DNA from 2 places in the Geodermatophilus sp. SYSU D00779 genome. Region 1 is predicted to be linked to the other one. Evidence: riboswitches for the same ligand, from Rfam matches in the RefSeq annotation. Region 1 holds a riboswitch; the other holds the start of a gene.
What was found. A riboswitch is a leader RNA that binds a small molecule or an ion and turns the genes downstream of it on or off. The one in region 1 is predicted to bind cyclic di-AMP.

Region 1 (4,146 bases):
AACGCCTGCTGCTCGGTGTTCCTGCCGACGGAGATCTTCGACGAGGACATCCGGCCCGGCGGCCAGGGCCCGCAGCGCAGGGACCGCGGGCAGGTCTGCGTCACCTCCTGACCGCGTCACCTCCTGACCGAGGTGCTGCGGCCGGGCGCGGGCGGACGACGGTCCGCCCGCGCCGCCGCGCCGTGACCCGGGTCCCCGCCGGCGGGCCGGGGGTCGTCCGCCTGGTCGCCGCAGGCGTGGTGGCCAACCTCGCGGTCGGCACGCTGTTCGCCTGGAGCCTCGTGGCGCCCCGGGTGGTGGCCGACGTCGGGGCTCCGCCGGGGAGCGGCCCGGCGGTGTTCGCCCTCGCCCTCGGCGTGTTCACCGTCGTCCTGCTCGCCGTGGGGCGCCTGCTGGCGCGGCTGGGACCGCGCCGACTGCTCGCCGCGGCCGCTCTCGCCGCCGGGGCGGGGCTGGGGCTGACCGCCGCGGGGGAGGAGCCCGGGACGCCGTGGTTGGGGATCGGCCTGCTGTTCGGCGCGGCCAACGGGTCGGCCTACGGCGTCGCGGTCGCCCTCGCCGCCCGGGTCCCCGCTGCGCGCCGTGGCACGGCCAGCGGTCTGGTGGTCGGCGCGTACGCGGCCGGGCCGGTGGTGCTCGGCCTGGTGTCCCCGCACGTCCTGCCGGTGGTCGGCTGGCGGACCTGCCTGGCCGTCCTCGCCGTGCTCGTCGCCGGTCTGGTGGGTCTCGCCGCCGCCCTCGCCCCCGGCGGTGCGGGGGACCAGCAGCGCCACGACTGCGTCGAGGAGCCGGTGCCCTGGACGACGGTGGGAGCCCTGTGGGTCCTCTTCGCCGGAGGTGCCGCGCCCGGTCTGGTCGTCTTCGCCGCCGCCGCGCCCCTGGCCGCCGCCCGGGGCCTGGCGCCCGGAGCCGTGGGAGCGGCCGTCTCCCTGCTGGCCGCCGGCAACCTGGCCGGCCGGCTGGGTGCCGGGTGGTGGTCGGACCGCGTCGGACGCCTCCCCGCCCTGGCGACCGCGCTCGCGGCCACCGCCGTCGCGGTCGCCGGGCTGGCCGTGGAGGCCGCACCCGGCGTCGTCCTGACCGGCCTGCTCGTCGTCGGACTGGCGTACGGCGCGGTCTCCGCGCTGGTCCCGGCGGCGACGGCGGACCGGGTCGGCGTCCGCGCCTTCCCGGCGGTGTACGGCCGGGTCTTCACCGCGTGGGGGTGTGCCGGTCTGCTCGCGCCCCTCCTCGGCAGGGGGCTGACCGACGTCGGCGGTCCGCAGGCCGCACTGCTCTGGCTCACCGTCCCGCTCGCCCTCGCGGCGGCCGCGCTGGCCGTCCTCGCCCGGAGGTGACCCCTACACCCTCCGGCCGTCGAACCCGGGGTGCGCGACGCGCATCACCTCACGAAAACGGGCCCGCGGATTGTCACAGTTGCATAACGCCGTTACGGTCGACAGGTCCGGTCGGTCGTTCCGCCTCCCAACGGGGGGCCCGAGCGGACGCCGCCGAGTCGCCTTCCGGGGCGAGCCGGGGACCCACCGCAGTACTGGGGTGAATCCCGCTCCTGGACGCACGTCCGGGGCCGGGTAGGGCTGCTTCCCGCCCGAACCCGTCAGCTAACTCGGTAGGCGGCAGTCGGAAGAAACGGAGAGCCGCCGGATGGCGTGCGCCTGCCCCGCTGCACCACCCCGCCGGCTCCGGTCCCGGGGGCGCTCCCGCACCTGACCGCCCGCGGCCGTCCGCAGCGGACGTCGCCCGCGCAGGCCCACCGGAGCCCCGAGCACCTCGGCTCGACCGGCACCCCGCCGTCCCCCTTCCGGTGCGCCCGCCTCGGCACTCGCCGCACGGCCGCGACCCCCTGCCGTCCGCACGCCTCCGCAGACCCGCGCGCCCACGCGCGCCGCTGCGCCCGCACCCCGGAGAACCCCATCCCCATGGACCCCCGCACCACCACCTCTGGCCGCCCCTCCCCTCGCCGCCCCGCCCGCGCACGCCGCCGTCCCGCCCTGTACCTGGGGATGGCCACCGCCGGCGCCGTCCTGGCCGGCGTCGTCGTCGGCCCCGAGCCGGCCGCGCAGGCCGAGGCCGCCCCGCCGGAGACCGTCAGCGTCGCCCGGGAGCTCGGGCTGACCGCCGGCTCCGGCCCCGTCGACGTCGCCACCGAGCTGCAGCCGCTGCAGGACCTCGCCGCCACCCGCAGCACCCGCGAGGCCGCCGAGACCGCCGCCCAGCAGGTCCAGGCCGCCGCCGACCAGGCGGTGCTCGACCGGCAGCGGGCCGAGGCCGAGGCCGCCGCGAAGGCGAAGGCCGAGGCGGAGGCCGCCGCGAAGGCGCAGGCCGAGGCCGCGGCGGCCGCGCAGGCCGCCGCCGGTCCCGCCCCGGCGCAGGCGGGTGCGGCAGCTCCCGCGGCGGCCGCGCCCCGGGCCTCGGCCGCCGCGGCCGGCACGGTCGCGCGCATCAGCAACACCGCCGGTCCCGTCGCCGCGGTGGTGCAGGCCGCGGCGAACCGGGTGGTCAGCAACGTGCCCGGCGCCGACTCGATCACCCTGGGCGGCACCCGCCCGAGCGCGGCCGACCCGGGCGGCCACCCGTCCGGCCTGGCTCTGGACTACATGGTGCTGTCCGACGCCGCCCTCGGGGACGCGATCGTCGCGTACCACATCGCCCACTGGGACGAGCTCGGCGTCGACTACGTCATCTGGCAGCAGCGGATGCTGTCCTCGCCCAACGGCTCCTGGAAGGCGATGGCGGACCGCGGTGGCGCGACGGCGAACCACATGGACCACCCGCACGTGAACTACCGGGGCTGACCTGCGGTTGCCCACCGCGCCGGCGGGGCAGGACGGCACGATGGGCACCAGCTCCTCCCGTCCCGTCCCGCCGACCCTCGTCGACGCCAACCGGCTGTGGGTCGACTCGCGCGTCCGTGCGCTGGTCCAGCGCCGCGTCGAGGCGCCGGTCCTGCTCCGGCTGGGCGGGCCGGTGCCCGGCGGCCGGGTCCTCGAGCTCGGCACCGGGCGGCGCGGCACCGGGCTGCGCCTGGCGCTGGAGGTCTTCGGCGCCGCACACGCCGACGGCGTCGAGCGGTACGAGACGAGCGTCGCGGCGTGCCGGGAGGCGGTCCGTGACCTGAGCGGCCGGGTCGACGTGCAGTGCGGCGACGCGACGGCGCTGACCGCGCAGGACGGGGCCTACGACGCGGTCTTCGGCTACCACGTCCTGCACCACGCCGACGCCTGGCGGGACGTCGTCCGGGAAGCGGCGCGGGTGCTGCGGCCCGGCGGGCGCCTCTACTCCTGCGAGATGACCGCGCGTTTCGTGGACAGCCGCCCGCTGCGGGCGGTCTCCCGCCACCCCGCCGACGGCGACCGGCCCACCCCGGACGGCCTGGCCGCCGCGTGCCGGGCGGCGGGGCTGACCGTGACCGCGCAGGACACCCGGCTCGCCGGCTGCTGGACGGCGCTCGTCGCGACCCGGCCCTGAGCCGGCCGCCCGCCGGACGTCAGAAGAGCGGGGCGACCGTCCGCTCGGTGTCGTGCTCGGCGATGAAGGCGCGGACGACCGGGTAGATCTCGGACTCCCAGCGCGAGCCGGCGAACACGCCGTAGTGGCCCACGCCCGGCTGCAGGTGGTGCCGCCGCCGCTCGGGCGGGAGCCCGGTGCACAGCGCGTGCGCGGCCTCGGTCTGCCCGGGCGAGCACATGTCGTCCTGGGCGCCCTCGACGGTGAGCAGCGCGGTCTCCTCGATGAGCGAGGGGTCCACGCGCCGGCCGCGCCACGTCAGGACGCCGCGGGGCAGGTCGTGCGCCATGAAGACCCGATCCAGCGTCTCCAGGTAGAACTCCGCGGGCACGTCCATCACCGCGCCGTACTCGTCGTAGAAGGCGCGGGTGGCGGCCGCGGTCGCCTCGTCGCCGGCCACCATGGCGCGGTACATCCCCAGGTGGGCGCCGAGGTGCCGCCGCGGGTTCATCGACATGAAGGCCGTGAGCTGGGCGACCCCGGGGTAGACCCGCCGTCCGGCGCCCGGGTACCGGGCCGGGACGGTCGTGGTCAGCAGCCGCTCGTACCGGGACAGCGGGACGCGGCCGGCGCCGGCGTTGACCCGGTTGGGGTTGACCCGGGTGTCGATCGGGCCGGCGATCAGCGTGAGGCTGCGCG
Region 2 (4,146 bases), on a different contig from region 1:
TCGGGCAGCGGGGGAGCGGTCTCCTGCGGGCCGTCGTCGCGCGGCGGGGTGCTCTCGGTGTCCATGACCCCCGGGGTACCCCGCCGGGCGGCGGACTCATCCCCTGGCGAGCCGGCGCAGCCGGCGGACCGGCTCCCGGACGGCGCACAGCGCCAGCCGCACCGGCAGGGTCGCGACGGCCTGCCCGACCCGGACGCCGAGGCGCCACAGGTCGGCGTAGTCCGGCGGCCGGGGCGCGGTCGGCGGAGGCTCGGGCGGGGGCGGCGTCGCGGGCACGATGAGGTCCACCGTCGTCCGGCGGCGCGTGCTGCGCAGCGACTCGAACGACGGGATCGCCGGCGCGGCGGGCGACTCCTCGTCGTCCGGGTGGGTGTCCGGGGGAGGGAGCCGTTCCTCGCGCTGGCCCCCGGGCGTGCGGCCGGGCGGCTCCGGGACGACGCGGCGGATCGCCGCGATGCTGCCCGGGCCCAGCCCGTTGACCGCCCGGAGGTCGGCCCGGGTGAGGCCGGCGAGCTGCGCGGTCGTGGTGATCCCGGCCCGGGCCAGTGCGGTGACCGCCCGCGCGGGCAGGCCGAGGTCGCTGACGGTCTCCCCGGGCGCGGTCCCCGGCGACGTGGTCGGCATGGTGTCCAACCTAGGACCGGCCGCCCGGCCGCACCGGTCCAGGGCTCCTGCAGGATGCCCGCAGTCCGTGCGCACAGGAGGCTCCCGATGGCTGCTGCCCGTCCCGGCGGGTCCCCGCCCCCGATCCACACCGAGGGCACGCTGGCCTCGGGGCTGTACCGGCAGGCCTGGACGGTCGAGGACCCGGTCGGCGCGGTCGTCCTGGTGCACGGCGCGCACGAGCACGGCGGCCGGTACCGGCACGTCGCCGAGCGGCTGGCCGCCGCGGGGTACGCCACCCACGCCGTCGACCACCCCGGCCACGGCCGGTCCCCGGGCCGCCGCGGCAACATCGGCAGCATGGCCGCCGCCGTCGAGGGCGTGGCCGAGCTGGTGCGGTCCGCCGGCGAGCAGCACCCCGGCGTCCCGCTGTTCGTCTACGGGCACAGCCTGGGCGGGCTGATCGCGCTGCAGTACCTGACCGGGACGCCGGACGCCCGGGTCGCCGGCGCCGTCATCTCCGCGGCCGCGCTGGACACCAGTGCCGCGAACGCCGTCCAGCGGACCGTGGCGCCGCTGCTGTCCCGCGTCCTGCCCGACCTCGGCGTCCTGCGGCTCGACGCGGAGGCGGTCAGCCGGGATCCCGAGGTGGTCCGCGACTACCGGGCCGACCCGCTCAACCACAACGGCCGGATGGTCGCCCGCACCGGCGCCGAGCTGATGACCGCCGCGCTGGCCATGCCCCGGCGGCTGCCCTCGCTGACCGTGCCGCTGCTGGTGCTGCACGGCACCGCCGACCGGCTGGTGCCGCCGGCCGCCAGCGAGGTCGTCCGGGCGCACGCCGGCTCCCCCGATCTCACGCTCCGGACCTACGAGGGGCTGTTCCACGAGCCGCACAACGAGCCCGAGAGGGACGAGGTCCTGGCCGACGTCGTCGCCTGGCTCGACGCCCACCGTCCCTCCTCCTGACCGCTCGCCGCGGGGCGGGAGGCCGTGCGGCGAGCGGTCAGGGGTGACCACGGCTACACCGGCGCGACACGCCGCGCCGACCTGCGGCGCGCCGGTTCCGGAGCCGGTTTGTGACCGGCGTCACGACGACAATGCACATGACTGCACGTAGCTTTTCGTGTGCGCTCAGCAAACGAGAGAGCGCGGCGCCGGTCCGCCAAACCCTGCCCACCGGTCGCCCTCCAGATCCCAGGGCAGGGGTGGGGGACCCACGACCACGGCGCGCCACGACTCGAGCCGCACGACTCGAGCGGAGGACCGCCTCGGGGTGAAGCCGCGGACCGCGGCCGGGCACCGATCGCCCGAACCCGACAGCTCACCTCGCCGGCGGTGATCGGAGATCACCATGGCCAAGCACCGCGCACCCCGCTACGTCCGCACCAAGAAGGCCCTCGCCAAGGCGCCCGTCGCCGCCGGCGCCACCGTCGTCGGGTTCAGCGTCCTGGGCTCCCCGGCCCAGGCCCTCGCCGCCACCACCCACGACTGGACCGGCGTGGCCGAGTGCGAGTCCGGCGGCGACTGGAGCATCAACACCGGGAACGGCTACTACGGCGGGCTCCAGTTCAGCCAGTCGACCTGGGCCGCATACGGCGGCACGGCGCTCGCACCCCGCGCTGACCTGGCGACCCCCGCCCAGCAGGTCGAGATCGCGGAGAAGGTCCTCGCCGGCCAGGGCATCGGCGCCTGGCCGACCTGCGGGGGTCGCCTGACCGACGGCACCACGGCGGCCGCCGCCGAGACGCCGGGAGCCGCGCCGAGCGCCGCTCCGGCGACGAGCCCGGAGGACGCCGACACCCACGGTCGCCACGCCTCCGAGGACGGCTACACCGTCGAGCGCGGTGACACGATCGGGACGATCGCCGCCGCCCACGGCCAGTCGTGGCGCGACCTGTACCAGCGCAACGTCGACGTCATCGGCGCCGACCCGAACGTGATCCTCCCGGGGCAGGTCCTGCACACCGCCGACCCGGCGGCCGCCGCTCCGGCTCCCGCCGCCGGCTGGGCGGGGAACGCGGCGCCCGCGTCGGTGGTCGTCCCGCTCGCCGCGGCGGCCGCTCCGGCCCCGGTGGCCGCTGCGGCTCCCGCGGCCACCGCGCGCATCACGAACAGCGCCGGCGACGTGGCCTCGCAGGTGCAGGCCGCGGCGAACCGGGTGGTCAGCGAGGTGCCCGGCGCCGACTCGATCACCATCGGCGGCACCCGGGCCAGCGCGACCGACCCGAACGGCCACCCGTCCGGCCTCGCGCTGGACTACATGGTCACGTCCGACGCCGCCCTCGGCGACGCCATCGCCGAGTACCACATCGCCCACTGGGACGAGCTCGGCGTCGAGTACGTCATCTGGCAGCAGCGGATCCTGACCTCGCCGGACGGCGTGTGGAAGGCCATGGCCGACCGCGGCAGCGCGACGGCGAACCACATGGACCACGTGCACGTGAACTACGCCGGCTGAGTCCCGGCCCGGCCCGCGGGCGGGGCCCCCCCCCCGGCGCGGGGGGGGGGGGGCCCCCCCCCGGGGCCCCCCGGCCCCCCCCCCCGCCCCCCCCCCCCCCCCCCCCCCCCCCCCCCCCCCCCCCGCCCCCCCCCCCCCCCCCCCCCCCCCCCCCCCCCCCGGCCGGCCGCCGGCGGCGTGCGGGGTGAGCAGCAGGTTCGGCGCGTCCCACAGCGGGGAGTCGGCCGGCAGCGGCTCGACCTCCGTGACGTCCAGCGCGGCGCCGGCGATGCCCGCCTCGGTGAGCGCGGCGACGAGGGCGGGCTCGTCGACCGTCGTCCCCCGGCCGACGTTCACGACGAGGGCGTGCCGCGGCAGCGCGGCCAGCCGGGCGGCGTCCAGCGCGTGGGTCGTGGCCTCGGTGGCGGGCAGGATCATCACCAGGACGTCGGTCTGCCGGAGCTCGTCCTCCAGGTCGTCCTGGGCGACGACGGGGAACCCGGCCCGCTCCCCCGCGCTGCGCCCCACGCCCCGCACCTGCGCACCGAGGGCCTGCAGCAGCGGGGCCAGGTGCTGACCGATGTTGCCGAAGCCCCACACGAGCACCCGGGCGCCGAGCAGGGTGGTCACCCGGCCGTCGGGGTGCAGCGGCTGCAGCCCGCCGAGCTCGTCGGCCCAGCGGTGCCCGGCCTGCGCGGCGATCGCCTCCGGCAGCCGGCGCAGCAGCGCGAGCACCAGGGCGAGGGCGTGCTCGGTGACCGGCCGGTCGTGCAGGCCCGCGCCGGAGGTCACGACGACGTCGTCGGGGAAACCCGCGTTCAGGACGACGTCCGGCCCGGCCGCCAGGGTCTGCACCCAGCGCAGCTGCGGCATCCGGCCGGCGACGGCGCGCAGGTCGTCCAGGCCGTTGCCCCACACCACCAGCGCCTCGGCGTCCAGGTGCTCCTCGGGCACCGGGGCCGCGGCGTCGTAGCGCACCGCGTCGACCCCCTCGGGCAGCCTGGGGTCGAGCGGGACGGAGTCGGGCAGCAGCAGCTTCACGGGGACCACCCTGCCCGAGGGACGACGCCCGGCGCACGGCGCTCCGGTTGACCGCGCCCGTC

Region 2: another riboswitch for cyclic di-AMP. It lies ahead of ACI79G_RS01080 (LysM peptidoglycan-binding domain-containing protein); the one in region 1 lies ahead of ACI79G_RS20025 (hypothetical protein).

The regions. Positions count from the first base shown of each region.
Region 1 covers NZ_JBJGZQ010000028.1:5,258-9,403, forward strand. Annotated here, with positions in the region: gene fmdA (formamidase) at 1-111, shown strand, start outside; gene ACI79G_RS20020 (MFS transporter) at 183-1,337, shown strand; cyclic di-AMP (ydaO/yuaA leader) riboswitch at 1,479-1,631, shown strand; gene ACI79G_RS20025 (hypothetical protein) at 1,920-2,795, shown strand; gene ACI79G_RS20030 (class I SAM-dependent methyltransferase) at 2,836-3,468, shown strand; gene phaZ (polyhydroxyalkanoate depolymerase) at 3,488-4,146, opposite strand, start outside.
Region 2 covers NZ_JBJGZQ010000001.1:232,982-237,127, forward strand. Annotated here, with positions in the region: gene ACI79G_RS01065 (hypothetical protein) at 1-65, opposite strand, end outside; gene ACI79G_RS01070 (DNA-directed RNA polymerase subunit alpha C-terminal domain-containing protein) at 97-624, opposite strand; gene ACI79G_RS01075 (alpha/beta hydrolase) at 712-1,572, shown strand; cyclic di-AMP (ydaO/yuaA leader) riboswitch at 1,837-1,956, shown strand; gene ACI79G_RS01080 (LysM peptidoglycan-binding domain-containing protein) at 1,958-3,064, shown strand; partial or broken gene ACI79G_RS01085 (NAD(P)-dependent oxidoreductase) at 3,248-3,916, opposite strand.